2 regions of the Pradoshia eiseniae genome follow, and region 1 is predicted to be linked to the other one. Evidence: a T-box and tRNA genes for the amino acid it is inferred to sense, from the RefSeq annotation. Region 1 holds a T-box; the other holds one or more tRNA genes.
The links. The T-box of region 1 lies ahead of tyrS (tyrosine--tRNA ligase). A T-box ahead of a tRNA ligase gene usually reads a tRNA of that ligase, here a tRNA-Tyr.
Positions count from the first base shown of each region.

Region 2: it encodes a tRNA-Tyr, which carries the amino acid that the T-box ahead of tyrS (tyrosine--tRNA ligase) is inferred to sense. The anticodon was not compared.

Region 1 is NZ_PKOZ01000008.1:31,832-48,928, forward strand. Features, by position in the region: gene ytxJ (bacillithiol system redox-active protein YtxJ) at 1-272, shown strand, start outside; gene CYL18_RS13150 (bifunctional 3-deoxy-7-phosphoheptulonate synthase/chorismate mutase) at 512-1,597, shown strand; gene ccpA (catabolite control protein A) at 1,801-2,802, shown strand; gene CYL18_RS13160 (acetoin utilization protein AcuC) at 2,895-4,058, opposite strand; gene CYL18_RS13165 (acetoin utilization AcuB family protein) at 4,055-4,702, opposite strand; gene CYL18_RS13170 (GNAT family N-acetyltransferase) at 4,732-5,364, opposite strand; gene acsA (acetate--CoA ligase) at 5,650-7,368, shown strand; gene CYL18_RS13180 (PepSY domain-containing protein) at 7,418-7,768, opposite strand; gene CYL18_RS13185 (response regulator transcription factor) at 8,069-8,743, shown strand; gene CYL18_RS13190 (sensor histidine kinase) at 8,740-10,104, shown strand; gene CYL18_RS13195 (transglycosylase domain-containing protein) at 10,297-13,233, opposite strand; T-box leader at 13,399-13,634, shown strand; gene tyrS (tyrosine--tRNA ligase) at 13,772-15,034, shown strand; gene CYL18_RS13205 (hypothetical protein) at 15,232-15,516, shown strand; gene rpsD (30S ribosomal protein S4) at 15,764-16,366, opposite strand; gene CYL18_RS13215 (GAF domain-containing protein) at 16,641-17,097, opposite strand, start outside.
Region 2 is NZ_PKOZ01000025.1:2,195-16,164, forward strand. Features, by position in the region: gene CYL18_RS18285 (NUDIX hydrolase) at 198-710, opposite strand; partial or broken gene CYL18_RS18290 (YciI family protein) at 850-1,121, opposite strand; gene CYL18_RS18295 (SDR family NAD(P)-dependent oxidoreductase) at 1,432-2,178, opposite strand; gene CYL18_RS18300 (peptide MFS transporter) at 2,399-3,895, opposite strand; gene CYL18_RS18305 (hypothetical protein) at 4,082-4,690, opposite strand; gene CYL18_RS19315 (hypothetical protein) at 4,830-4,994, opposite strand; gene CYL18_RS18310 (FUSC family protein) at 5,153-7,039, opposite strand; gene CYL18_RS18315 (excalibur calcium-binding domain-containing protein) at 7,377-7,802, shown strand; gene CYL18_RS18320 (class D sortase) at 7,830-8,408, shown strand; gene codA (cytosine deaminase) at 8,637-9,902, opposite strand; gene codB (cytosine permease) at 9,886-11,160, opposite strand; tRNA gene CYL18_RS18335 (tRNA-Leu) at 11,802-11,883, opposite strand; tRNA gene CYL18_RS18340 (tRNA-Leu) at 12,295-12,376, opposite strand; tRNA gene CYL18_RS18345 (tRNA-Cys) at 12,384-12,458, opposite strand; tRNA gene CYL18_RS18350 (tRNA-Gly) at 12,474-12,548, opposite strand; tRNA gene CYL18_RS18355 (tRNA-Gln) at 12,557-12,631, opposite strand; tRNA gene CYL18_RS18360 (tRNA-His) at 12,641-12,716, opposite strand; tRNA gene CYL18_RS18365 (tRNA-Trp) at 12,724-12,797, opposite strand; tRNA gene CYL18_RS18370 (tRNA-Tyr) at 12,805-12,888, opposite strand; tRNA gene CYL18_RS18375 (tRNA-Thr) at 12,900-12,972, opposite strand; tRNA gene CYL18_RS18380 (tRNA-Phe) at 13,021-13,096, opposite strand; tRNA gene CYL18_RS18385 (tRNA-Asp) at 13,108-13,184, opposite strand; tRNA gene CYL18_RS18390 (tRNA-Met) at 13,192-13,265, opposite strand; tRNA gene CYL18_RS18395 (tRNA-Val) at 13,294-13,369, opposite strand; tRNA gene CYL18_RS18400 (tRNA-Glu) at 13,380-13,454, opposite strand; tRNA gene CYL18_RS18405 (tRNA-Ser) at 13,471-13,562, opposite strand; tRNA gene CYL18_RS18410 (tRNA-Asn) at 13,567-13,641, opposite strand; rRNA gene rrf (5S ribosomal RNA) at 13,655-13,771, opposite strand.

The sequences.
Region 1 (17,097 bases):
TATTCATGAAGCACAGCCTGACTTGTCCAATCAGTTTGGCAGCTTTCGGTGAATATACGAAATTTACCGAGATTCATCAAGACATTCCATCTGCCTATCTGGCCGTACAGGATTCAAGACCTCTCTCCAACTATGTGGCAGAATTAACAGGCATTAAGCATGAATCTCCACAAGCTATCCTTTTTCATCAGGGAAAAGCGGTTTGGGATGCCTCTCATCAGCAAATCACTGTGGAAAAGATGGAGAATGCTGTGTTAAAATACTCTAAATAATGATAAGCCGGTATGAAATTTTTCATACCGGCTTTTATTTATCTGGGATTATCATTATTTCACTGCTTTAACGCTTAAAAGTGGTATAGGTTTTTTGCGTGACAATCAGTCTTTAATCCGTTATAATAGGTTTCAATTATACTGAAAATAGAATATTTTAGCATTAGCTCTATTGAATTTTTATTCGTTATTTCAGTCATGGTTAAGCCGCTTTGCAAAACAGAAAGGGATGATGGTACTTGAGTAATAAAGAAATGGATCAATTAAGGGAACAACTTGACAGTTTGAATTTGCAATTATTGAACCTTATTAATGAACGTGGAAGAATCGTACAGAAAATAGGAGAAGTGAAGGGCAAGCAAAGCCAGTATCGCTACGATCCAGTCAGGGAAAGAGAAATGCTCAATACACTCATCGAAAACAATGATGGACCCTTTGAAAGGTCGACCATTGAGCACATTTTCAAAGAAATCTTCAAAGCGAGCTTAGAATTGCAAGAGGATGATCATCGTAAAGCCTTACTGGTTTCACGGAAGAAGAAGCCTGAGGATACGGTCATTACCTTAAAAGGGCATCAAGTCGGAAGCGGCGAGCCGTCCTTTGTTTTCGGACCATGTGCAGTTGAATCATACGAGCAAGTAGCTACGGTCGCTAAGGCTATTAAAGATAAAGGATTTAAGCTTATGAGAGGCGGTGCTTATAAACCGCGTACATCTCCTTATGACTTCCAGGGTCTTGGAGAAGAGGGTCTAAAGATTTTGAAGCAAGTGGCAGATGAATATGATTTAGCTGTCATCAGTGAGATCGTTAATCCAGCTGATGTCGAAATGGCAGCCAAATATATCGATGTCATCCAAATCGGCGCACGTAATATGCAAAACTTTGAACTATTGAAAGCAGCTGGCGCGATTGATAAGCCTGTCCTCTTAAAGAGAGGGCTCGCAGCCACCATTGAAGAGTTCATCAATGCGGCCGAATACATTATGTCGCAGGGGAATGGCAATATCATCCTATGTGAGCGTGGCATCCGCACATATGAGAAAGCGACACGCAACACACTGGATATCTCTGCAGTGCCTATCCTGAAGAAGGAAACGCATTTGCCTGTCATGGTTGACGTCACGCATTCAACCGGAAGAAGAGATTTGTTGATTCCAACAGCGAAAGCAGCGCTAGCCATTGGTGCAGATGGCGTCATGGCAGAAGTCCATCCAGACCCGGCTGTAGCCTTATCTGATTCTGCTCAGCAAATGGATCTCAAACAATTTGATGAGTTTGTCAAGGAAGTTCAGCCATTCAGCCAACAATCAGGTATGAGAATATAGTATTCGAGAAAGGACTGCACATATGGGGCAGTCCTTTTTTCATTAGAAGAAATTATATATACAATATTTTTGTCGTAGGTATTTTGGTTTATTTGCAGGAAACGGCAGGTTAGAGTATCATAAAAATAATAATATACTATTAGATACTTTTTTCACTAATACTATTGTAAAAAGTTAATTGATGAATTGGGCGGTGTATAAAAATGAATATTACCATCTATGACGTTGCCCGTGAAGCGAATGTTTCCATGGCGACGGTTTCACGTGTTGTCAACGGGAATCCAAATGTGAAACCTGCGACACGTAAGAAAGTTAATGAAGTTATTGAAAGGCTCGGCTATCGCCCGAATGCGGTTGCAAGGGGATTGGCGAGCAAGAAAACCACCACTGTTGGGGTTATTATCCCGGATATTTCAAGCATCTTCTATGCGGAACTCGCAAGGGGAATTGAGGATATTGCAACGATGTATAAATATAATATTATCCTTAGCAACTCTGATGCCAATCATGACAAAGAGCTGCATTTAATCCAAACGATGCTTGGTAAACAAGTGGATGGTGTTGTCTTCATGAGCTCCAATATCACAGAGGAGCATATTGAAGAATTGAAAAAATCGCCTGTACCTGTTGTTTTGGCTGGCACAGTCGAAGATACGGAGCAAATTCCATCCGTTAACATCGATTACAAACAGGCTGTTATGGATGCGGTTGCATTCTTTGAGGGTAACGGACATAGTCGCATAGCCCTTGTGACGGGCCCTGCGACAGATGCTATTACAAGAAAGAACATCATGCCAGGCTACCGTGAATCCTTGGAGAAGGCTGGCCTTTCCTTCGAGGAAGACTATGTCATCGAAACTGATTTTTCCTATGACAGCGGAGTGGAAGCACTAAGCCAATTGGCAGATTTGGATAAGCGTCCAACAGCCATTTATGTAAGTTCTGATGAAGCGGCACTAGGAATTATTCATGCTGCCTATGACAGGGGCATCAAGATCCCTGAGGAGCTTGAGGTCATCAGCTCGGATAACACGCGGTTATCATTGATGGTGCGTCCTCGGTTATCAACAGTTGTGCAACCGCTCTATGATATTGGAGCGGTGTCCATGCGTTTATTGACGAAATTGATGAATAAAGAGGAAGTCGAAGAATCCTCCGTCATCCTTCCGCATCGTTTGGAGCTTAGAGGCTCCACTAGAAACTAAAAAAAGAGCTGAACCTTGTTTATGCAATAAACAGCAGGTTCAGCTTTTTCTTTTATCAGGATGGTCCATTGTTATTATTCATTCCTATCTAGCTATTCTTTGGTGGATGTTCGTTGAATGGGATAAAGCGCTTGCTCAAGCGTCTTTCGATTCTTCTCGGTTATCTCTGCCTTTCTAGGTATGGGCTTGTACAATCCTGGCGGGTCCTCCCATGTCGATGGCAGGGTTACGGGAGATTGAGGGGACCATTTATCGATCCATTCTTTTGGGAGGCTGCCTGATGGAGAGGGAAGATGAGCCATCTCCAGCCAAACTCTTGACCATGCCCGCGGCACGACACGCCAAATGTCATATCCGCCGCCTCCTACGGCAATCCAGCGCCCATGGCAATATTCATGTGCCAGCTGATGAGCAAGCTTGGGGATTTCCTCGTAGATGCGAATGGTAGCCGATAAGTGGGTTAACGGATCATAGTAATGGGCATCAGCACCGTTTTGCGTCAGAATAACATCTGGTTTAAAGTACTCAATTACCCTCCTGAAGGCTAGTTCATAGCTCTCGAGAAACGACTCATCCTCCGTAAATGCATCAAGCGGCACGTTATAGGAGAATCCATAGCCTTTGCCATTTCCGCGCTCATTGACATTGCCAGTCCCAGGGAAGAGGTATCTCCCTGTCTCGTGGATAGAGAGGGTGCACACATTTGGGTCATCATAGAATGTCCATTGTACTCCATCTCCATGATGGGCATCTGTATCCACATAGAGCACCCGCGCATGGTATTTCTCAGTCATATACTTAATGGCGACCGAGCTGTCGTTATAAATGCAAAATCCGGACGCCTTCCCCCTGAAGCCATGATGCAGACCTCCACCGAGATTGACTGCATGCCGTGCGCGGCCTTCCATCACCTCATCGACGGCAGTAAGCGTTCCTCCAACTAGCAGGGCGCTTGCTTCATGCATGTTGGGGAAAATGGGTGTATCCTCCGTACCGATGCCATAATTTAACCCGGTATCAGGATCTAGTTTGCCTGTGCCTGCCTGTTTGATTGCCTCAATATAATTTATATCATGGACAAGCCTCAATTCCTCATCAGTGGCCATTCTTGGCATAACGCAATCCTCGGGCTTCAGCGCTCCAATTTGTTCAAGGAGGTCAACGGTCAGCTGCAATCTACGCTGGTTAAAAGGGTGTGTCTCATTGAAGCGATAGCCTTGCATATCTGGTGAGTATACAAAGGAGCCCTCTTTCATGACTCCATCTCCGGTCCGGCAGGCCAAATGACCTCAAATCCCTCAGATGACAGGCTGTCGATAATCTTGGTCGGATTCATTGTTTGCACTCTAAGGACAAGAACCTTGACGGCTGGGTCATCTTTAAAAGGATAGATGAAAATACTGTTTACATTTGCATTCATTCTCTTAATGATGGCTGCTATTTCACTTAGTGTCCCAGGCCTGTTTCTTACTTTGATTTCAATTTGGGAACCGGGCTGATTAGCTCCGGTCAATTCCACATATGTATGGAGCAGGTCGGTTTCTGTAACAATTCCGATTAACCTCTGGTTGCTGACGACAGGCATGCAGGAAATTCTCCGGTCATAAAAGGTGTACGCAACCTCCTCGACGAAATCAAGGGGATGTGCAGTCAGAACCTCCTTGACCATAATCTCGCTGACGGGCTTTAATAAATCATCCTTATATTCATCAATACGGAAGATTGATGGAGTAGCTGAACGAATATCAACATCACATAATAAACCGACAAGATTCTGATTGTCATCGACGATTGGAATATGCCGGATTTTCTTCTCTTTAACGGTCTCTATGGCTTGTTCTATGGTTGCGTCCTGTGTGAGTGTTATAACATCTTTAATCATGATATCTTCAATTATCACAGTGCTTGCCTCCTCATTAAAGATGATGTCTAGTACATATAGCGGTTCATGAACCTCAATTGGTCAAACTTTTGAATGCTTTCAGTGCTTACATTCTTGCCGATCCGAGCCATTAAGCAGTTCGCTGGATGGGAGCAAATCTCAGGGTCGTCTGTTGCATACCATTCAAGTCCCCCTGCACTCATCATCCGCTCCATCATTTTGCGATAGTCCCAAACGTTCAGACCGCTGCCCTTTAAATCCCAATGCCAATAATACTCGGTTGTAATAATGATGTAGTTCTCCATGAAATCATCCAGCATGGCAACCTGAAGCAGGTTCTTGCCGACAGAAGCTCCGCGGTATTCTCTAATGACTTCAATTGCACCAAGTTCCAATAAATCTTCCATCTTGCCTTCAGACCATCTTTCAAGAGGGTCAGGATATAGATAAGTGACGTATCCGACGATGGTATCCTCTTCTCTTGCTATGATAATCCTGCCTTCTGGCAAGTCACTGATTTGAATTAATGCTTGATGCTGTTTCTCTGGTACACGGAAAGCGACAAGCCCCTCATGAAATTTAAGCTCTTTTAATGTATCTTTTGTAACGGGGCCTTCAATGGTGAGCGGCCCGCGGGGGGTCTCTAACATCCTCTTGTTATACATTTTTTTATGTTGCATTCATACACCACCTAGGTCACTTAATAACGTTATTATACAGTATTTCAAAGATTGCTCATGGATATGGATATGAACATTTTTCGTCGAAGGGACGTTTATGAAGGTACCTAGATGATATAAAGCGCTTTCATTTTATGGTTGAAGAAGGATTTAGCTGGAAATCAATCTATTCATAAAAATTGTAACATACTTACATAAGTTATCAAATATTTAAAAAATTGAGATAAAATGGGTTTTATACTATACTAGGAATATCTTTACATTTGATTGAGGGGGTATTGGTCTATGAAACTGGAAGCGCTTTCTGTCGAACAAGGTCAATTTAATTTAGCTAATTATGATGAAGCCTATCGCAGCTTTGATTGGAAGGAAGTTGAAAAGGAATTTTCCTGGCATGAAACTGGGAAGCTTAACGCTGCCTATGAAACAATCGATCGGCATGCAGAGACATTCCGGCGAAACAAGGTGGCACTTTATTATAAGGACCCTAATCGTTTCGAGAAGTATACATTCAGTGAAATGAAGGACCTATCTAATCAGGCTGGGAATGTCCTAAAGGAATTTGGAGATGTTTCAAAAGGTGATCGGGTGTTCGTTTTCATGCCTAGAACACCCGAATTATATTTTGTTGTGTTAGGAGCTATTAAGCTTGGTGCGATTATCGGACCACTTTTTGAAGCATTTATGGAAGGGGCCGTTAAGGACAGGCTTGCAGACAGTGAGGCGAGCGTTATTGTCACCACACCTGAGCTTGTTGGGAGGATTCCTGCTGATGAACTGCCTCATTTGAAGCATATTTTTGTTGTCGGAAGTGATGTTGAGGAAACTGGTAAAAACATTGATTTCCTGAGCAAATTCAAGGATGCATCGAAAGAGCTGGAAATTGAATGGGTGGACAGGGAAGATGGTCTGATTCTGCATTATACATCTGGATCTACTGGTAAACCCAAGGGCGTACTCCATGCGCACAATGCGATGATTCAGCATTTGCAGACAGGAAAATGGGTACTAGATTTGAAGGAAGAGGATGTCTATTGGTGTACAGCTGATCCAGGATGGGTGACAGGCACAGCCTATGGAATATTTGCACCATGGCTGGGTGGTGCTTCCTCGGTTGTCACAGGAGGCAGGTTCTCGCCTGAAGCGTGGTATAAAACCATTGAGGAATTCCATGTCAGCGTGTGGTACAGCGCTCCGACTGCCTTCCGCATGCTGATGGGAGCGGGAGATGAGATTGTCCGTAAATTTAATCTTTCAAGCCTCCGCCATGTCTTAAGTGTCGGAGAGCCGCTCAATCCTGAGGTTATTAAATGGGGACAAAAGGTATTCAGCAAACGTATCCATGATACTTGGTGGATGACAGAGACAGGTGCTCAGCTTATTTGTAATTACCCATGCATGGAAATTAAGCCTGGTTCTATGGGCAAACCGATACCGGGTGTAGTCGCTGCCATAGTTGACGACCAAGGTAATGAGCTTCCGCCATACCGAATGGGGAATCTTGCCATCAAAAAAGGCTGGCCGTCCATGATGCGCCAGATTTGGAATAACGAACAGAAGTATGAATCCTATTTTATGCCTTCAGGCTGGTATGTTTCTGGAGATTCTGCCTATATGGATGAAGATGGATACTTTTGGTTCCAAGGAAGAATTGATGATGTCATCATGACATCTGGTGAACGGGTTGGACCATTTGAAGTAGAGTCCAAGCTGGTAGAGCATCCAGCTGTTGCAGAAGCTGGAGTCATTGGCAAGCCTGATCCTGTCCGGGGAGAAATCATTAAGGCGTTTATCGCTTTACGTTCCGGATATGAGCCATCTGATGACCTGATTGAAGAGATTCGCCAGTTTGTAAAACAGGGCTTAGCGGCCCATGCTGCCCCGCGTGAGATTGAATTTAAAGAAAAGCTTCCTAAGACAAGAAGCGGTAAGATCATGCGCCGTGTCTTAAAGGCATGGGAGCTTGAACTACCGACGGGTGATTTATCCACTATGGAAGATTAATTGACAAGAAAAAACCGGCCTGTCCGCTTACAGGCCGGTTTTTTCTGTCTTATTCGTCATCAAGGTCAATCGTTCCGGTACGGGAGCTGATTGCCACTTCTTGAAGGAGATTGTCAGCTGTTTTTACTTCAATTTCATATTCATATTCTGAGTCGGTCGGGTTATCCTCTATGTCAATCTCTTTTGTTATTGTTAGAATTTCTCCATCCACATGAGATAATGCAATTTCTTTTGCCTGGCTTTCTGTGTAATTGTTATTTTGGCTGGCATAATAATAGCCTAAGCCGATATAGCCACCTACGGCTATAATGCCAAGCGCGATGATTGAGCTTGCCGCCATGATGATTACTTTCTTCCTGCTTTTTATCTTCTCCTGCATGCTTTTAATTACGTCCTTCATATCCTGTTACCTCCATATTAGTTACTGTTTTTGTATAAAAATGTTGCATCCTGCTGCTGTTTTTTCCTCCCTTTATCCGGGTAAAAAACTTCTTTAGGATAACGCATGAATGAAAATATTGAGTAGGTTCATCTGTATTTCCTCCTTCACTATCATCATAAACGGTAAAGATTAAAGGAAGATTAATAGCATAAAATAGCGTGTTATTTTGGATTATCATGAAGCATTCGGTTTTCATTTTACCTTAATGTAGCAATGATATGATGGAAGAAAGGTAATCGCATAAAAGGGGGTCTATCAATGAGGATTCTTATTGTAGAAGATGAACAGGACCTGCGACAAGTGCTGGTTAAAAGGCTGATCGCGGATCATTACAGCGTGGATGCTGTAGATAACGGGGCGGATGCTCTTTATTATATGAGCCTGGCCGATTATGATTGCGTCCTATTAGATATCATGATTCCAAACATCAATGGCTTAGAAGTCTTAAGAACCATTCGCTCTGAAGATAAGACGATTCCAGTGCTCTTGCTCACGGCTAGGGATGCCATTGAAGACAGGGTAATTGGACTGGATAGCGGGGCAGATGACTATTTAGTAAAGCCATTCGCCTTTGATGAACTTCTAGCGAGAATTCGGGTTCTGACAAGGAGACAATTCGGAAGTGTGTCCAATATCCTTCATATTGAGGATTTGATGGTCGATTGCAATGCTCGTACTGTCATGCGCGGTAATAAGGAAATAGAGCTGTCGAGCAAGGAGTTCGCCATTTTAGAATACTTAATTCGGAATAAAGGAATCGTCCTTTCGAGAGAGAAAATTGAACAGCATGTCTGGAATTACGATTATGAGGGCGGTTCCAATATTGTTGATGTGTATATCCGTTATTTACGAAAGAAAATCGATAGCGAGCATGAGTTGAAACTGATTCAGACCGTCCGTGGCTCCGGATATGTATTGCGAGGGAAATCATGAAGAAATTATCCATAAAGATGAAGATAACTATTTGGTACACAGGACTCATCCTCCTCATTATGGGGTTTGCGTTCACACTTATCTGGCTGTTTGCTGGACAGGCGGTCACATATCAAGCTGAGAAACAATTAAAAGAAGCTGTCAGTGACAGTCTTGATGGTATCGCCATCAAGGATGGCGGAGCAGTCATTGATCACGAATTTGAATACTATGATGATGGTGTTAGCATCCTTATATACAATGAAGATGGGGGCTTATTGGCAGGAAATCCGCCTGCCGGCTACCAGCAAGAAGAAGGATTTAAGCATGATCAAATCAAGCGGTCAGAATATAATCAAACTGAATGGCTGAGCTATGATTATCAGCTCATCGAGAATGGTCAGAGTATTTGGGTGCGCAGTATTATGGCAATAGATTCATTTGTGAAAACGATGAAGATTATCTTTCTCATCGTGCTCGTTGCATTTCCGCTTCTTCTTCTCTTAGCCGGATTTGGCGGCTATTGGATTACGAAGAAAGCTTTTCACCCTATAGAAGAGATGAACCGTGCTGTTTATGAAATCAGGGATGGGAAGGACTTGTCGAAGCGAATCCATTTATCTGGCACCAAGGATGAAATTCATGAACTTGCTGAAACCTTTAATGGCATGTTTGAAAGGCTAGAGACAGCTTTTGAGAATGAGAAGCGGTTCACCGCCGATGCGTCGCATGAACTGCGAACGCCAACATCTGTCATCATTTCACAAACGGAATATGCTCTTACCCAGCTCGATAATCAGGCTGAAATGAAGGAAGCGCTGCAGTCAATCCTAAGGCAGTCGACGAAAATGTCTGAATTAATCCACCAATTATTGCAGCTGGCAAGGAAGGACCAAGACAGCTCACCCATCATATATGAGACCTTTGATATAAGCGAACTCGCCGAAATGGTTGCTGATGAAATGAGAGAGAGTGGGGAGAAGAACGGCATTTCTGTCGTAGAGGATATCCAGTCTGGATTGATGATAGAGGCCGATCAAACCTTACTGATGCGCTTGCTTATGAATCTGGTGATGAACGGAATTACTTACAATCGGGAGAATGGATTTGTCAAAATCAAACTCTATGAAGAAGCTGATCGAATTATTGGGGAGATATCTGATAATGGAATCGGCATTGACAAGAAGGAGCAGGAGAAAATTTGGGAACGGTTCTACCGGGTTGATTCAGCAAGAACGAGCACGGTAAACGGGAATGCCGGACTTGGACTCTCGATGGCTAAGTGGATTGTAGAAATGCATCAGGGAACCATTACGGTTGACAGTCAACTTGGTGCGGGCAGTTTGTTTCGATTTAGCCTTCCAAAAAGGAGAAATATGTAATAGCACAGATGGATTGGCTCTCGCTCCGAAAGCATTAAATATCAGATAAATTGGAGACAGGCATATAATGTCTGTCTCCTTAGTTAGTAATAAAGATGAATTTGTCTATTTTCCTAAATCAAAAAGGCTGCCTCCAAAGTCCGTTTAATAACGGACTTTTGGGGACAGCCCTTTTTTATTCAAATTGATTAGTTAAGCAGCCTCATCCTCATCCTCATCCTCTTCAGGCTTGGATTGCTCTCGAGGTTCTGCTGGTTGATCGTCAGATGATTCTCCTTCATCTGAGGGCTCATTCTGCTCATCTGCTGGCTTCTTATCTTCCTCATTTTTCTTGTCATCTTTTTTCTTGTCATCTTTTTTCTTGTCGTCTTTTTGGCTGTTCTCTTTCTTATCTTCAGCTTTCTCTTCTTTATTGAATTCAATCAGATTAGAAGGCTTTGATAGATTGCCGGCTATGTCGACAGCGACCACATGATAGGTCCCTTTTCCGCTTGATGAGAAGCTTCGAGAATCATCAACTTTTATGCTTGCGACCTTTTTGCCATCTTGGTATACATAATAGCCAATTACGTCGCTGTCACCTGAGGCACTCCAGCTGATCGCCTTGCCGTTTACCGTAACAGATGGGGCACCAGGTGCTTTACCATTATCATTTAATGTAGCTCCGCCGATGATAAGATTCTTGTAGTTATCGCCCTTCGGCATGATGGCTGATTTGTCGGTTACATATTGGCCGCCAATGCTATTGAAGAAGTCGCTGCTTACGGCAATTCCTTTTACCGTGAACTCAGCAGGTGTACCTTTGTGGGCGAGATATTTCTTGCCATTAATGAACACATAGCTTTCACTTGATGTCGGCATATTTCCGCCTCCATTAGGGAGATGGCTCGCATTGAAATAATCAGAGACGGTCAGCTTGGCTTCCGCGCATGCTCCAGATGCGAGTGTTCCTGTCAGCATGCAGTAGGATCTTGTCACGATTCCGCCAGGCATTTGATGCCGGCTTGATGGAGCAATCAGCTTAGGATCCACATCATAGGCTGAGTTGATCAATCGGGCCCATAAGCTTTGGTTACGTTGGGAATAGCTCATGCCACCTGTTTCCACGGAGCCATTTGAATCATAGCCCATCCAAACACCAAAGGTCACGTTCGGATTGGTAGCCACGAACCAGGCATCGCGGAAGCTTTGGCTCGTTCCGGTTTTGCCGGCCCAATCACTGTAGAATTTCAGCTTGCTATTAATCCCGGCAGCTGTCCCTGATGTAAGGACATCACGCATCATGTCCAATGTCAGATAAGCGGTCTGCGGACTGAATACTTTCGTCGCCTTTGACTTATGCTCGAAGATGATGTTTCCGTCATTGTCCTCAATCTTTTCAATCATATATGCATCAACAAATTCTCCGCCATTAGCAAATGTGGCAAATGCATTGGTGTTTTCCTCGACAGTGACCCCTCTTTCAAGGGCTCCCAAGGAAGTTGAAAGATTCGTATAATCGGCTTCATGTAGTGAGCTGAAGCCCATTTTTTTCAGATATTCTGCCGGACGGCGATTCACTATTTCTTTATACTGCAGTACGGCAGGGATGTTGTATGATTTCTTCAATGCTTCCCTGGCTGTCGTCAAACCAGTGATTCCGCCTCCAGCATAGTTTCCAGGACTATAGCCATTGATACTGATTGGAGCATTAATCAATGTTTTCGCTGGGAAAGATACTCCGTATTCTATTGCGGGAGCATATACCAATAATGGCTTCATCGTTGACCCATTTGAGCGGACAGCAGCGGTTGCATGGTTCAGCTGCTCACGTTCAAAATCACGCCCGCCGACAAAGCTTAAAATCTTGCCGGTAGAGTTCTCGATCAAAATGGCGCCAGTATCAACAGGCTCGTTCACTATTACCTTTTCGCCGGTATCCGGGTCAATCTTATCAGCTGGCCGGGTCCCTTGATAATAAGGAAACTCCTTCGTGACCTTCTGCATATTATCGTACATTTTCTTATTGACAGTTGTATGGATTTTATAGCCGTTTTGCCTGATGGCTTGGTCGGCTAGGTTATAGTATTGCTGATATAGCTCTTCACTTTCATTTAAATCCTTCTGCTTATATCCATCTTCCTTAGCAAGGATTGGCATCATGATTTCAATCGCTCTTTTTTCTACCTCATATGTGAGATAAGGATAACGCTCTGTTGAGGAAGGCTGTCTTTTCGCCAAATTTGCCTTTATATCATATTTTAAGGCTTCCTCATATTCCTTTTTCGTAATATCTCCGTTGTTGTACATCCGTTTCAACACAGTTTTCATTCGATTAAGACCAGGGCTGATATCCTCCTTCACCTCCCCAAACTGAGTAAATGGCGTATATGAATAGGGGTTTTGAGGCAAGCCGGCAATAAAGGCTGCTTGCGGTAAGGAGAGATCCTTGGCATCGACGCCGAAGATCCCTTGCGCAGCCGTTTGGACACCAGCTATATTTCGACCGGATGAGTTACGGCCAAATGGTGAAATATTTAAATATGATTCTAGTATTTCATCCTTTTCGAGAAATTTCTCCAAGCGCATCGCCAATAGGATTTCCTTCGCCTTCCGGTCAAAGGAGACCTCGTTTGTAAGGATTTGCTGCTTAATCAGCTGCTGGGTCAATGTGCTTCCGCCTGTTTGGACGGCTGAACCAGTTACTTCCTGGAAGACAGCGCGCATCAAGGCTTTCGGAACGACACCATCATGCTCGTAGAAGTAGGCATCCTCGGTTGCAATCAATGCCTTCTTGACATTATCGGAGACATCCTCGAGTTTCACTTCCTGCCGCTCAAGATCTGTGCGCAGCTTTCCTAAATATACATTGTCTGCGAAATAAACCTCTGATGTTTCCTCATAATTTAGCAAACTATTTTTTAATTGTTTTTCGCTTCGAACAGGCTCATCCTTCACGATGGAGGCAAAATAGCCTGCTCCTACTCCGCCTGCAAAAAATATTCCAAGAACGATGACAATCATGAATATGAGAATATAATTCCAGAGTACTTGATACGTAATGCTTGTTTTCCGCTTGAATGTTGGCTGAGTGACATATGAATAGAGGGATTGGACCCCTTTTTTAATTTTTGCGATTATCTCTTCCAATTTTTCACACTCCTATAAGAAATCATGTACATTATAGCATAAGGTAGGAAAATCGTATAAAAGATTCTATTTTTGTCATTTTTGTCTCGCTCATGTCTAAAATGGGTTTGACAAGGGGAGGATAAATATGATAAAAAGTTCATATCATCATATCCAATGAAAAAGTAAAATGCAATGACAGGAATCCAGTAGTTAATCCGTCCCTGTTCTAGAGAGCCGGTGGTTTGGTGCAAACCGGTATAAACGGGTTAATGAATTACCTCCTGTAGCAGCATTCGTGAAGGCAAGCCACTAAGGCAGGCTGTGTAGCGTATGCCGGGCCCTTGCCGTTATAAGGTGAAAGCGGCGGGAAGCTTTTATCCCGCAAGTTGGGTGGTACCGCGATAATCATCGTCCCTTCATATTTATGAAGGGGCGTTTTTGTGTTTATTTACAAAGCTTTGCTGCACATAGTCTTAAGAACCAATCATACAGCTTTATAGTGCAAGTGAGCGAATGAGGGCTATGTCTAGCTGTTTAACTAATAGGAGGAATGACAATGGATTTACTTCAGGATTTGCAATGGAGAGGCATTATTTATCAACAGACGGATGAAGAGGGCCTTAAGGAACAATTACAGAAAGAAGCAACATCCTTATATTGCGGTGTTGACCCTACTGCAGACAGCATGCATATCGGTCATTTATTGCCATTCTTGACTTTACGCCGTTTTCAACAGGCTGGCCATAAGCCAATTATCCTGGTCGGCGGAGCAACTGGGATGATCGGTGATCCGAGCGGTAAAACGCAGGAGCGTCAATTGCAAACGGTTGAAGCAATTCAGCATAATGTAAAGTGCCTGCAAAAGCAATTAGGGCGTATTTTTGATTTCGAAGGGGAAAACGGTGCAGTTATGACCAATAACTTTGACTGGATCGGATCCCTCGATATGATCACCTTCTTGCGCGATTACGGGAAGCATATCGGAATCAACTACATGCTGGCAAAGGACACGATTGCCTCACGACTCGATACGGGCATTTCTTTCACAGAATTTACGTACACCATTTTACAGGCCATTGACTTTAAGCATTTATATGAGAATTACAATTGCAAAATTCAGCTTGGCGGAAGTGACCAATGGGGCAATATCATTACTGGGTTAGACTTGATTCGTAAAACACAGGGTGAGGGCGCCAAAGCATATGGCTTAACGATCCCGCTTGTGACAAAGTCTGACGGAACGAAATTCGGTAAAACAGAAGGCGGCGCTGTTTGGCTTGATGCAGAAAAAACAACTCCGTATGAGTTCTACCAATTCTGGATTAACACAGCCGACCAAGATGTTGTGAACTACTTAAAAATCTTTACCTTCTTATCGAAGGAAGAAATTGAAGCACTGGAGGCTTCTGTCGAAACAGAACCGCATCTTCGCAAGGCTCAAAAAGCATTGGCGGAAGAAATGACCCGCCTTGTACACGGACAGGACGCGCTCGATAAAGCAATCAATATCACGCAAGCGTTATTCAGCGGCAATGTAAAGGAGCTAAGCGCGAATGATATTAAGCAAGGTTTCAAGGACGTGCCTTCCTATGTGCCGGCAGCTGATGAAGAGCTAACATTAGTAGAGCTGCTCGTGAATGCGAAAATCTCCCCATCTAAACGTCAAGCGCGCGAAGACATTACAAACGGAGCCATCAGCATTAATGGCGATAAAGTAACCGATCTTTCTTATGTATTGTCCGCTGAGGACCGGATTGAAGGACAATTCACGGTCATCCGCCGCGGCAAGAAGAAATACACGCTAATTAAATATGTATAAGAAATAGAGAATCCCAGGTGTCATAGGCACCTGGGACTTTTTATTGCTATATGACTAGGTGAATGGGTGTTTAGCAATAGCCAAGAATTCTTAAAGGAGTTTGCGAGAGAAGAATCATTATTGTGATGATAAAAATCAAAATATTATTAAAATTTCTTTTTTGATATATTTAATATAAGAAGGGAGTGGCTGGATTGTTGGGGAAATGGATAAAACGGTATTGGGGTAAGGGGAACATCATTACGTTTGAATTAGATGATTGGTACAAATGGTATAAAGAACCCGAGAAATTTCACCGTGCAGCTGTTAAACACCTTAGGGATGAAGGTCATATTGTAGAGACGATATCAGTTGTTCGTACTGTTTATAGCAATAAGATTTCAGTCTTAGTAGTCGATGGCATAAAATATGAGCTGAGTGCGATAACTGATAGACAAACAGGAATCACTCAGCTAGCTCAAATAAGAAGAATAGATGTATAAAGGAGTATTTGGAGTATGGGCTCCTTTTTACCTTTAAAAGCTTATTATAATCAGAAAAAAAGCCAAAACGATTGTCATTATAAATGAATACAATGATTATAGGGGCGATTATCTTTAGAATCCCTGGCTCTTTCTTCATATATCCCACAAAGCTAAAAATATTTTATGAGCAGCTGTAGTATTCAATACATCCACGTAACAAAAGAAAAAACCATCCCAAAAGGGATGGTTTTTCGTAACGAGCAGATTAACGAGAGTAGAACTCAACGATAAGAGCTTCGTTAATTTCAGCTGGAAGCTCAGAACGCTCTGGTAAACGAGTGAATGTTCCTTCAAGCTTGTCAGCATCGAATGTTAAGAAATCAGGTACGAAGTTGTTTACTTCGATCGCTTCTTTAATAACATCAAGGTTGCGAGATTTTTCGCGAACGCCGATTGTTTGGCCAGCAGTCAAACGGTAAGATGGGATGTCAACGCGACGTCCATCAACTAGGATATGACCGTGGTTTACAAGTTGGCGAGCTGCACGGCGAGTGCGTGCTAAACCTAAACGGTAAACAACGTTGTCAAGGCGAGATTCAAGAAGAACCATGAAGTTCTCACCGTGTTTACCTTGAAGTTTGCCAGCTCTATCAAAGATAGTGCGGAATTGGCGTTCGTTCACACCGTACATGTGACGAAGTTTTTGTTTTTCTTGCAATTGCAAACCGTATTCGGAAAGCTTTTTGCGTTGGTTAGGACCGTGTTGTCCTGGAGCGTAAGGACGCTTTTCTAATTCTTTACCAGTACCGCTTAGGGAAATTCCTAAACGACGGGACAGTTTCCAAGATGGACCTGTATAACGAGCCATAAGTAGACTCCTCCTTGATTGTTTTTATTTTTGTAAAATAAAAACCGATGTTTACATGCATTACTGCCATTTCATTTTCATGCACCTTCGCCCTAGCAGCAGCGGGTTACGAGATGCACCTCAAAGGCTTGAGGAATGAAATGAACGAATAAAGACGTGAACATAAGCTGCGATATTTTACACAAGGAGTATTGTATAATTTATTCACTGGGAAGTCAAGGTATTGTCTTCTAATTGGAAAATACGAGCATGGAAAACGGATAAAACGTCCCTTTTATAGGGCGGATTCCAGGATAGAGACGATTTGCTTAAGTCCTGCTTCATCTTCTTCATCAAAGCGGTCAAGAATCGGGCTATCGATATCGAGAACGCCAATGAGACGACCATCCTTCACAATTGGTAGAACAATCTCTGACTGACTGGCAGCGTCACAGGCGATATGTCCCGGGAAATCGTGAACGTTTGCAATGCGCATCACTTGCTGCTCTTCGGCTGCTTTGCCGCAAACGCCCCTGCCAAGGGGTATACGGATGCAAGCTGGAAGTCCCTGGAACGGTCCGAGAACCAATTGGCGGGTATCTTCCTCATATAAATAAAAGCCAACCCAATTGATATGATCGAGAAATACGTTCAAGAGAGCACTCGCATTGCTTAGATTAGCTATCCGATTAGGCTCTCCGGCAATTAAGGCCGCCAATTGTTTGCTAACAGATTGATATTGCTCTGGTTTA
Region 2 (13,970 bases), on a different contig from region 1:
ATATTTCTGTTTCAACTAAACTGCCTTAGGCTCAGCAATAGTCATAATAAGAATTCATTTTCAGGACCCTCTCCCAATTGGGCAAAAGAATCAATAGCCCTTCCTCCTTATTTCTTGCCTCTGCGTACGACATATAGCAGAAAACTTGATTAAAAGGGTCTTAGCTGGAAACTAGTGCTCGTTTCTTTGGCTTCCCGTTACCCATCTATGCGAGAAAGACCTTTTAACCATTGTTCATCCCACTGAAAGTAAGTTTCATTATTTTCATTTTGATTAAACAGGTCTTTAGGATAAGGCAAGGCAAGCTCCGGCATATTGTCCGGGCTAAAATATTGAAGTTCAGCCGTTTCGCTATCTATTGGTTCAAGTTTACCATGTTGAATGATGCACTCGAACATAAAGATGCTATATTCCACACGATGCCCATTAGGATATTGATATCGGAAATCTTTCCCGCCAAATACACCGAGTAATTTTCGCGGCACCACAAATAATCCTGTCTCCTCCCATACTTCGCGAACAACCGCTTGGGCTGGCGCTTCTCCAGGTTCAATTGCTCCAGCAGGAAGGCTCCACTTCTCTCCGTTACCCTTATTTTGAAATAAAATTTCTCCTAAATCATTTCGTATGATTCCCGCAACACTCGGTATAAAAATTTGTTCACTTCCAACTCTTTCTCGGAGATTTTTATAATAATCCGACATTCCCATATTCTAACCACCTTGAGGATAAAGTTTTGATACATGGCACTCAAACCAGATGTAAATCCTTCCCTAATTCGCAAAATCGATAGTTGTTCCAGCTTTTCCGGCGCTTCCTATAAATCTTTACGCACCCTCTGATCGCCGGAAGCTCGATTACTTGCCGCAGTTCAATTTGTCCTTCCCCATCTCCTTGCGAGTCAGGCATCTGCATAGCCCATACGACAGCTTCTTCCCTAGACTTCACATCAATTAAGATGAACCCGGCAATTAACTCCTTCGTTTCCGAAAAGGGACCATCCGTGACCTATGGCCTTCCGCCTTCACTAATTTCTCATTATACTTAGACATCGCTTCCCTGAGTTCTGGATTTGAAAGATTACCAGCTTCTGAATTTTTCAAGGCTTTGACAATAATCATATAGGCGCATAACACGGGATATATAAGTATTCTATATAGCCAGAGAGCAATCCTTCCTAGACATAATTCATCAGACCTTTATACCAAAAAAGAAGAGAAGCAATTCGTCTGCCTCTCTTCCTTCTTCAATCTCTTTATCCTTTTTAAAAACTGGGTCCAAAAAGCTTTGCATCTTCATGACTATCGTAATCGATATCAATCCTTTAAAGACGCTGATTAGCGAGGTGGCTTCTCAATACTCCGCTCCCTGCGATCATAATATTTTTTTCAGCTCGTTAATTATTCATCCTTTTTAGTAATGGTAAGCATCCTATTGGAGGATTTGTCCTCCTGCACAGTTAATAATTGAGCCTGTGAGCAGCTTTCCATTCTTCATGGCAAACGCCATCGCCTCTGCTACTTCTTCCGCTGTTGCGGCTATATTTGGTGGTGTAGTGGCATGAATTGCCGCACCAATCTCTTGATTCATTGTGACACTCGCATTCTTAGAAATCGTTGTTTTCATATTATTTGGAGCAACCCCTACAGCATAAATTCCTTTATCCTGATAATCTTGGCCGATCGATTTGGTCAATCCTGCCAGAGCATGCTTAGTCGCTGCATAGACGCCGTTATAGGCCGTTGGTTTGAACGAATTGGAGGACACTGTATTGACGATTGTCCCTCCGCCATTCTCCAGCATGACAGGTATGACATATTTTATACCTAAGAATGCTCCCTTTACATTAATGTTCATGATACGATCATATTCCTCTACATCATACTCATGCAAGAGACGAAAAGGAACCATGATTCCAGCATTATTCAGGAATGCATCAATCGTTCCAAATGCCGATTTCGCTTCTTCTACATACTTTTTCACATCTTCTTCATTCGATACATCCGCACGGACAAAAATCGCTTCCGCTCCCAATGCTTTCGCATCCTCGGCTGTTTGTTTTCCTGCTTCCTCATTGAAATCTACCAAAACTAATCGATATCCTTCTCCAGCCAGCTTTAAAGCCGTGGCTCTCCCAAGACCTGTTGCCGCACCTGTAATGACTACTGCTTGATTCACGTTAATCTCTCCCTTCATATGATGCCTTTTCATTCTGTTTGAACCATCTAAAGAGGAAATGTTCTTTACTTAACTAATAGGATTCCCTCTATCCTTACTATACACCTATAAAGGGATAAGCTACCAATGATATCAATATAGCGATCATTGAAGCTTCCATAAGCAGAAAAAAAAGCCCCAGCACATATGCTGAGACCTTTTGTCCTTGCTAAAACTGTCTTTATCTGACACCTTTCATCTTCCGCTGAATCATTGGTGAGATGACAAACATAAGAAGCGCGCATAGAATCGCCAGACCGCCAATCGTTCCGAAATAAAGCATTTCAGTTTCGGCAGAATACAATTTCACAATTTGTGAGTTCAAAGCTTGGGCAACCGCGTTAGACATGAACCAAAGACTCATCGTTTGCGCGGAAAAGGCTGCTGGTGCAAGCTTCGTCGTTGCCGACAAACCAACTGGAGACAAGCAAAGTTCACCTAATGTAACGACGAAATAGCTTAAAATCAGCCAATATGGACTTACGAGAGAATCCGTCCCGCCTAAGAACCCAGGGATAAGCATCACGACGAAGGACAGTCCTGCAAATAATAACCCAACTGCAAATTTCTTTGGTGTAGAAGGCTGTCTATCACCAAGCTTCAACCATAACCAAGCAAACACTGGAGCAAAGATAATGACAAACATAGCCGGCATCGCTTGAAGGACACCCGGTGCAATCTTTTGGCCGAGCAAGGTTAAATTTGTTCTTTCTAAGGCATAAATGTTCAAAAGATTGGCCCCTTGCTCATATATTGCCCAGAATAGGACCGATGCTAAGAACAACGGAATATACGCAAGCAATCTTGACTGTTCATCCCCTGTTGTTTTTGAACTCCTGTACATGGTGACGAAATAAATCACCGGCATAACGACTGCCGTAATCGTCACAAGCAAGATGAAACGGTCAATTGTGAGCCAGTTGATAGTTGCTAAAGCATAGAGAACAGCCCCTGCTATCATCAAAGCAGCTGTGATAGACATAGCATATCTCTTCTTCTCATCCCCTGAAAGCGGGTTTGGAACTTCACTGCCGAGTGTTCCTAAATACTTCTTCCTTGTAATTACATACACAACCAATCCGACAAACATCCCGACTGCTGCTGCAGAGAATCCAGCATGGAAGCTACCAAATTCAAAGCGCAATTTCTCTACCACGAACGGAGCGCTAAAGGCTCCCAAGTTAATCCCCATATAGAAAATGCTGAACCCGGAATCCCGGCGCTGATCATCTTTTGTATAAAGCTCACCGACAATGCTCGAAATGTTCGGCTTAAGCAACCCTGTACCAAGGATGATAAAAATCATGCTGATAAAAAAGGCTTCCACACCGAATGGCAGGGAAAGAACAATGTGGCCAACCATGATTAATATACCGCCATAAAATACGGTTTGGCTTGTCCCTAACAATCGGTCTGCAATCCATCCGCCAATAATTCCGGATAAATACACTAATGAACCATAAATGGCCACAATTGACATGGCGGTAGCCTGATCAAATCCTAAGCCGCCTTTTGTCACCTCTGCATATAAATAGAGAACCAGAATGGCCCTCATGCCATAATAAGAAAATCTCTCCCAAAACTCTGTAAAGAATAACGTAAATAGCCCCCTAGGATGGCCAAAGAAACCTGTGTTTGGAATCCCGGGTACTCCTGGTGTTTTGTTTTGGTTACTCAAAAAATCCCTCTCCTTCTTTCAGTCTTTTAAAAACATTTATCCATTATATTAAAAATTGACAAATAAATCTAAATTAACGCTCGAAACACCAATTTCTGTTAAAAATCAACAAAGAATAATTTCCTTTATGAAGGTATACTACAATAAAAAAGAGGCCATCCATACATTGGATAGACCCTCTTCACACTATTGCTTTTTTTCTAGCTTAACTTTAAGCAAGAATCCTGTTCGATCCTCCTTCATCATTTTCTTCACTTCATCTTCACTTTGAAGATTATAGGTCCGAATCGAAGCACCACTTGACACCCTGTAAGCGCCGATAGTATAAGTTTTCCCTATTTCTAATTTCACCTTCTCATCATCAATGGAAGACCAGCCATAAAAGGCATTCGAATGATCGATCTTTCCCTCTAGTGCAACCCTCATCGAACTTTCGAGAGCATAAGCCACTATCATGGGCGGAGCGTCCTCAGCATCGACGATTCCCATTCCGAGATGTCCCTTCTTCTTGGCCTCCTCACTATAAGTTGTGAAGCTGATTATCTGCTCTGTATCTAGCTTCCCACCCTTATATTGCTCCGCCCAAATAACCAGCTCAGTCTCATCAGCATCCTGCCATGTAACATCAAAATCGAGCACCGACACTAGGCCTAAGTCCGTAAATGCCTGCTGTCGATCCGTATTCTCACTTACCTTAATCACGGTTGACCCCCCGCTCGCTTCTGACACATTACAACCTGAAACCACAGCTGCCAGCAACAATAACAAACTGTAGACACACCAGATTTTCCTCAAATTAATCCCCCTGCCATGATTAAATTCCCTTTCCCTCTGTTAATAATATTCTCTTTTTCGTGTAAAAATTCCTTTATGATCACGGTCATATTTGCAAAACAAAGGACTGCAGATTATCAATCCACAGTCCCATGATGTCTTAAGGAATCATTCCCCTTATAATAAATAAAATCACGATAATCAAAATGGTAATCAAGGCAGCGGCTAAGATATGAAATAGCTTTCCTCTCTCCCGTCCCCCACTTCTTCTTCCTATGAAGAAATAAACGATCAGAAAGATGGCTGCATAAATAATAATATCCATCGTCAATGTCCTCCCTTGTAAGCTTGCGCAATTTCACCAAAGATGCGAATACACCCCTTATACCCTTCTTTTCGGAATAATTGCAGATTTTCATGTAGATTTCAGCGTAGACCATAAAAAAGAGAGCCCTCATCTTATATGAGAACCCCACATAGTAGTCAATTGAACAAAGCCTGCTTTCTAAAGCCCTTAAATATTCGCAGTGCATCCTTTAACAATATATATTCATCAAGAGACTCGGAAATCTGCAGTCTGTCATATAATCGGCCAGCCTGCTCATTTCCTCCCTCCCCTTCCAAAGAGAGAACCAGACCAAGCTCTTCCAAGATTTCTCCAAGAAGAGAGGCATCTGTATTCTCCCTTTGCATTCGCAGGAACATTTCATAAATGGCATGATTCAAACGGCGTTGAGCCGAGAGAAAGTCATCCATTTCCTCAAGCTGCAGCATTTGATTATTTGAAATGATTCGCTCCTCTATTAAAGTAGAAAGAGCAAATAAATCATTGATTGTATGTGCATTATTTCTGTGTTTCAAATAGGTGCCCGCCTCAAATAATAGTTCCTGGGAGACTTGCTTATAGCTTTTCATCAAATCCCTTGTCCCTTTTTCCAGCGTATAGGGAAGAAGATAACGGTTTGCAATCATGCCCATTCCTATGCCAATGAGAACAAGAATAATTCTTCTCATGGTCAAAACTGTCGGATCTCCAATAAGAGCAGCTGTTCCAAGGGCAGATATTGTAACCGTCAATACGACATTCCGATATTTTACCGCAAAGCCATTCAAATAGCCGACCAGCAGCACCAGGAAGGAGCGAATGGTCATGTCGTGAAAAATACTAAATAAGACCAAAAAAATAGCCCCTCCCATCAAGGTCCCAATCACCCGTTCCTTGAAACGAAATTTAGCCGTTTCATAATAAGGCTGTGTCACAGAAAAAATCGTAAATAAAACCCATCGTCCATCCTTGATATTAAAATAATCAACAATAAAAGCTGCTGCTGCAATCGTAATTCCTAAGCGCAGTGCGAAAGTGAACCGAGCTGAATACCGATTAATATCCTTTAGAAACTGATAGGCATTCCGATAACCCTTCGGAATCTCAACTACCTTCTCAACCTTATTCAGTTCAGAGACCTCACTCGTGTGCAGATACATCAGCAATTCACGCAATAGCTTCAACGTGCTGATGAGCTCAACTATGTAAGCAGATTCATGCCCTTTATGGGCCCTTTCAAGCCCAACCAGGGAATCATCAGACATGCTTCTCCCATTATTAACGTAATCCTTCATATGGTTTAACTCAATATTTAGAGCTTCCAAGACTTCTTCTGGGTAGTCACTTGCAGCAGCGCGATTTAACAGCAAATGCAGCTTTTCAAGGCAGACTGAAATCTTCAAGCGAGCTCTTCCCTCATGTGTCAGATAGAAGCCCTTAATTTTCCGAAAATAAATCACCTTCCGCAGCCCATTAATATCCGATTGGATAAGGGAATCCAGCTCCGGAGCAGGCTGTTTATCACGAATTCGGCTGATTTTTTCTTGTAAATGTCCGCATACCTGCAAGAAATACCGGTTGCCCTGTTTGGTCAATTTCCTTTTGTTAAAGATCCATTGAACGAGCATAATGATTAACGCTCCGGCAACGAGCGATGAAAGCCTCAATGGAAAATCACTTAATGGAACAGGAGCTGCCAGGATGAACAAATATTGCAGACCAAACGCAATATGCATTGGCCCTTTTATATTAGACGTAAAAAAGTAACCAACAATAAACATAGCCATAAAGTTTAAAGGCAATCCTATCCAAGGATTAATCCCCGCCAATTGACCAAGTATCCCCTGGGACAAATTAATGGCCAAAAGCAGCATCATGTTCTTCCAAGGAGATACAGTCAGATCCCTCTCCAAATACATAAGCAGAGCCACCACAGTCGTGACTCCAATCAACACATTATACTCTCCGAAAGCAGCCTCGAAGGCTGTCACAAAGAGGATAACAAATATAAAGATGAATGTTTTTGAGATAATTAACTGCTTCATGATTCCCTACCTCAGTAAAATATTTTATTCAAATAATAAATACATATGAAATTATAGCAGCTTGCCTACCAAAAAGGATTCCCTATTTGCCATATAAATATCTAGTCAACTAAAAGACAATTCGGAGAAATATAGTATACCCTCAAGGGACAGTTCATTTTCCTTAGGAAAAGCGTACTGCTGCACAGTCCTATTTGAGTGATACCCAACCACGAAAATAGGATTAAATAACTGAATATTCAAATATATTGACTTATGATTTGAAAAATAATGGCGTTTCAACGCATAATGTGACTGGAAGAACATTTCCAATTTCGACAGAATGGAGCTGATGTAAATGAAGAGGTTGTTTGCAGGCATGATGGCATTGGGTTTCTTGCTGGCTGGTCAAAGCGCTTACGTATTTGCTGAGGATGATCGAAATTGTGGAGACTTTTCTAACAAAGAAGAAGTTATCGCATTCTGGTATGAGAACGGGTATAACGCTGATAATGATCCCCATGACTTAGACCGTGATAATGATGGTTTGCCATGCGAAACGAGCAAGGGTGAATATGATGCGTACGTCGCATCAAGAGAAGACAAAGATGATGGAGCCGGTTCAACCGATTCACAAGGCGGATCTGATTCAGAGGAAAATCAAACCGAAGGAGAAGCATTGCCTGATACAGCTACTGACAATATAGGCATGATGACACTCGGTGCTGCACTAGCTGCTGCAGGCGGCATAATCGCTTTGCGAAAAACCAAATCAAAGGCATAATACTTGTTGCTTTTTATGAGGTGAATCATGGCTAGGAAAATCGCAGGAATACTGATGTTCATTGCCGGCTTATCTATCGTGCTGATGAATTTTAGCAGCTGGCAGGAAAGCCGCGCATCTATAACACCAATAACTGAGCCAGAGCTGCAGAAATATGAATCCCAGCAACCCGCAAGCACCAAGGACAAGAAAGTCGTATCTCGTGAATATCAGTCAGGCGAAAAGGTTGCCACCCTCATTATTCCGAAAATCGAGCAAAAGTTTACGGTTTATTGGGGAACAGACGAGAATACCCTCGGTAAGGGAGTCGGCATGTACTCAAGCCGCCTTACTACTACACCAGGTCTTGGCCACACGGTGCTCAGCGGCCACCGAGACACGGTCTTTGCCGGGCTTGAAAAACTGAAGATCGGCGACAAACTAATCGTAAACTTTGAGGAACAATCATATACGTATATCATCGAAAAAAGCTGGATTACCGATAAGGATGACAGGACAGTCATTGTAGAAAAGAATGAGCCTACCCTTACCCTCACAACCTGTTATCCCTTCACATACATCGGGAATGCTCCTGACCGTTATATTCTGCAAGGAAAGCTCCTCTGAGGAGGAGCTTTCCTTATGTATAAGAGATAGATGGGATTATATCAGCCAGATTTTCCTACTAAGCAGCTGGTCCTTTGGAAAAAACAAACCTTTACAGAATAGATTCTGCAGTTACATTTGAACCGCTGCCATTACAATGTGAAGCTTTCACCCAAAGGATTAGATAAAATATAGTAGGCATTAGAAAAGGCCTTCATCACTAACTGATGAAGACCTTCATTCAAACTTTTACATAAAGGTAATGTTCTTTTGCTCTGGCAGGAAAACGTGCGTCTCGCGAGGCTTGGTTTGAGCAATCACTTTTCCGTTTCGAACAGAGTATAGAACCTCTGCTTGCAGACGAAGGGCATGATAGCCGTCTTCCCCATTCAGCACTATGAAGTTTGCGGGATTTCCTTCCGCAATGCCGTAATTGCTGAGGTTCAATGCTTTAGCACTATTATCCGTCACAAACCTTAAGCTGTTAGCAATATCGCTATAGCCCATTAACTGTGAAGCATGTAAGCCCATATGCAATACTTGCAGCATATTCCCGTTTCCTATCGGATACCAGGGATCCATAATATCGTCATGACCGAAGCAAACATTTAATCCGTTTTGATCAAGCTCTTTTACACGTGTTAAGCCACGGCGTTTTGGATACGTGTCAAAACGACCTTGCAGATGAATATTCACTAGTGGATTCGCCACAAAGTTCAATTCAGCTAGTCTAAGGACACGCATTAATTTATATGTGTAAGCATCATTGTAAGAGCCCATGGCCGTCGTATGACTTGCTGTAACCCGACCTTGATAATCGTTCATAATCGTTTCTCGGGCTACAACTTCCACGTGGCGAGATTGCTCATCATCAATTTCATCACAATGAATGTCAATCGGTTTGTCATATTTCATGGCCAATTTAAAAATCTCCCGAATCGATTGAACGCCATCTTCACGCGTAAATTCAAAGTGAGGTATGCCCCCGACAACATCTGCCCCCATTTTTAATGCTTCCTCTACCAGTTCCAGACCATTCGGATATGAGATTAGACCTTCCTGCGGGAAAGCAACAATCTGTAAATCAAGGAATTCCTTCATTTCTGCTTTTACTTCAAGCAAAGCCTCTAAAGCTACTAAAGAAGGATCCGTTGTGTCAACATGTGTACGGACAGCACCTATACCGTTAGCCATTTGCCAGCTAAGGGCTTTTTTAGCGCGCTCTTTTACATCTTCTTTTGTTAAAGAATCTTTTCTTTCAGACCAGCATTGGATACCTTCAAAAAGAGTTCCGCTTTCATTCCATCGTGGCTGTCCTGCCGTTAAGGTTGTATCAAGATGAATATGCGGTTCTATAAATGGCGCACACACTAGCTTTCCGTTTAAATCGATTGTCTCACAGTCATCAAATCCGCTTGTACCAGATTTAACAATTTTTTTAAATGAACCATCTTCTATCAGTAAATCCCAAAGACCTTCTCTTCCGAAGATCGAAGCATTAGACCACTTTTGCATAAATGACTTCTTCCTCCTCATCCACTTCTGTAACAACGGTTGTTTTCAATAGCGTAACAGAAACTATATAAACAATTCCTGTGATTAATAAAGTGTTTAGTGGCGCGATCCCCGGTAATGTTAACCCCGAGATGACACCAGCAGCCCATGCAATAATGGCTGGAACATGCACTTTAGCAATATTCGCCTTCTCATACTGAATATATCGTCTTTTCTGGATAAAGAAGAAATCCACTATAATAATTGATCCGATAGCTGGCAGAGTGGAGCCTAAGAATGTTAGCCAGCTTGTGAAGTTGTTATAAAGAACGATGGCAAATACCGTTCCAATTGTACCGTTCATCATAACCATGAATACCTTCGGCTTCTTAAACATGGTGGCAAAACCAAGTCCAGATGCGTAAAGTGAGTTATCGTTTGTTGTCCATATGTTTAATCCGAGTACCAATACGGCCGGCAAAAGCAGTCCTTGTGAAATCATGACATCTGAAATATCATTGTGACCTGTTGCAATGACACCAATCGCACCAAATAAGAACATTAATGTATTACCTAAGAAAAAGGCAATGACGGTAGTTGTTACAGCATGCTTTCCTGTTTTGGCATAGCGTGCGAAATCAGGTGTTAACGTACCACCACTGATAAATGAACCGATTGTAATCGTTAAGGCTGCTGCTAATGTTAAGGAAGTATCCGGTTTATAGGCATTAAGTGCATCCATTCCGCCCATATCCGTGATGGCCATTCCAGCACTCGTTGAACCAAATATCGCTATAGCCGGTACAGCAATAAAACTTAATATCGTTAAGGCTTTCATACCAAAATAAGCAGTGGCTGTCATTAAAATCCCTGTAATGATGACAATAGGGACAAGTGGAAGGCCAGTTAATTTAGAAACCGGATATGCAAACATTCCTAGTCCTACGCCGAACCATCCGACCTGTGTTGCTGATAACATGAATGAAGAGATATAAGCTCCTTTTTTACCAAAACTATATTGTGCCAGTAAGTGAGTAGATAAGCCCGTTTGCGCTGCTATATAGCTTAATGCTCCGGTGAACGCTCCTAATAGAAGGTTGCCCAGTAAAATGACACCCATTAGTTGACTAAATGTTAATCCTTCCCCTAATGATCCACCGGCCCACATACTTGCTGAATAGAATGTGAATCCAAGCATAACAACAAGCATTTTGAGGAAGCTGTTGCGATTCGCTTTAGGTACAGATTGAAACGAAAAATCTTTGTCTTTTAATTGCATGTTTGTTTCCTCCCAAGTTATTAGTCTTGGTGAGCAAAAAAAACCACTTGCCTCAACGCGACAAGTGGTAAATGCCAGAAAACACCGCATTTTTACACATTTATAAATTATATGTGTACAAATACAGTTTCCAAGCTATAGATCCGCCCACCTTGTCAGCCTCTCTGGACTGTCTTTAAAGGTTCTCAATTAAATTAAAGTTATAATAACAGATTCCTCTGACTAATACAATAGTATTTTATAGTGGTAAAATAATGCAAATTAATAAGCAAGTAGCCATAATACCTGCTCTTGCTTTGCATTAGCTCATAAGAAATTACTATAATAAAATAGTGACCATTTAGATAATGAATCATATATGTCTATCTTCAGATGCTGCTCTATAGTTGCGAGATTATGAATCTCGCAACTACTTCCCCCTTCTCAAACCTCACTTACGCTCCTTAGTCTGTAAATTTAGCATTAATCATTCTAAGCACATCATTAGTTAAATACCCTCTCTTCTCACGTTATTCCCCTCCAGATATCCCGATATGATGGACACGATTTTGCCTATTCAATCATATTCAGAAAAGAAAAAAAGGCCCCCAGCATAAAATGCTGAGAACCTTGCTTGACAGCTTTGGCATACTGTCTAATGATACCGGTGGTCGGGGTCGAACCGACACTCCGTAAGGAACACGATTTTGAGTCGTGCGCGTCTGCCAATTCCGCCACACCGGCATATTATTAAGTTGAACTTATTGTTCAAAGAATAATCACTTATCCTTATGTCAATATACCGATATTTTTCATCGATGTCAATAACATCTGGCAAGGAATTTCTTGTTAATTAGTGCATTCCATTATAGCAAACAAAATAATACTAATTAATAGACTTGAGCGTGAACTGAATGCTTACACTTTTAAAGAAGCAGATGAGCATAAAATCTAACTGGCACTGAGCTGTATACTCGATCACCTATAGATATTCTTCACCATCATCTTTTGACCCTTTTTAAGTTATGTTCTTTAGTTCCATTATGTATTAAAGTAAATGACGGATCGTCACTTTAATATAGTAGGAAAATAAAAAAGTTCCCAGCAACTAATGCTGAGAACTTTTTTTGACAGCTATGGCATACTGTCAATTGATACCGGTGGTCGGGGTCGAACCGACACTCCTCACGGAACACGATTTTGAGTCGTGCGCGTCTGCCAATTCCGCCACACCGGCATAATAATGGAGGCGGCAACCGGATTCGAACCGGTGGATAAAGGTTTTGCAGACCTTGGCCTTACCACTTGGCTATGCCGCCAATGATTTGAATGTCTGGAGCGGAAGACGGGATTCGAACCCGCGACCCCCACCTTGGCAAGGTGGTGTTCTACCACTGAACTACTTCCGCATTAAAGATGGCTGGGCTAGCAGGATTCGAACCTACGAATGACGGAGTCAAAGTCCGTTGCCTTACCACTTGGCTATAGCCCAAAGCATAAATGGGGCGGCTGATGGGAATCGAACCCACGAATGTCGGAACCACAATCCGATGCGTTAACCACTTCGCCACAACCGCCATATTTTGGCAGGGGCAGTAGGAATTGAACCCACACTGGAGGTTTTGGAGACCTCTGTTCTACCTTTAAACTATGCCCCTATTAGAATGGTGGAGGGGGGCAGATTCGAACTGCCGAACCCGAAGGAGCGGATTTACAGTCCGCCGCGTTTAGCCACTTCGCTACCCCTCCGTTATGAAGAGTGCCGGCAAGAGGACTTGAACCCCCAACCTACTGATTACAAGTCAGTTGCTCTACCAATTGAGCTACACCGGCATGATACGTTAGATTATATCATAGATCATTTAATTGTTTAATTATTAATGGTGGCTCAGGACGGAATCGAACCGCCGACACAAGGATTTTCAGTCCTTTGCTCTACCGACTGAGCTACTGAGCCATCAATATAAATGGCGGTCCGGACGGGACTCGAACCCGCGACCTCCTGCGTGACAGGCAGGCATTCTAACCAACTGAACTACCGGACCACATTAATTGCGGGGACAGGATTTGAACCTGCGACCTTCGGGTTATGAGCCCGACGAGCTACCAGACTGCTCCACCCCGCGCCAATGGGAATGTGATACTAAATTTTTATGGTGGAGGATGACGGGATCGAACCGCCGACCCTCTGCTTGTAAGGCAGATGCTCTCCCAGCTGAGCTAATCCTCCATATAATAAGTGGTGACCCCTACGGGATTCGAACCCGTGTTACCGCCGTGAAAGGGCGGTGTCTTAACCGCTTGACCAAGGGGCCTTTATCAAGTTAATAATGGCGGAGAGCAAGGGATTCGAACCCTTGAGACAGCGTTGACCGTCTACACGATTTCCAATCGTGCTCCTTCGACCTCTCGGACAGCTCTCCATTATGGCTCCGCAGGTAGGATTCGAACCTACGACCGTTCGGTTAACAGCCGAATGCTCTACCACTGAGCTACTGCGGAATAATTGTATATTGCCTGGCGACGTCCTACTCTCACAGGGACGTGAGTCCCAACTACCATCGGCGCTGAAGAGCTTAACTTCCGTGTTCGGAATGGGAACGGGTGTGACCTCTTCGCCATCGCCACCAGACTTCTTCGTCAGCGACATTTATTATTCTAACATCATTTCTGACTTTGGTCAAGAGTTTTTTAAACTTTTTTCACTCTCTCAAAACTGGATAATGTTTGTTCATGCAAAGTGTGCGTTTTGTTCTTGGTTAAGTCCTCGAACGATTAGTATCCGTCAGCTCCATGTGTCACCACACTTCCACCTCGGACCTATCTACCTG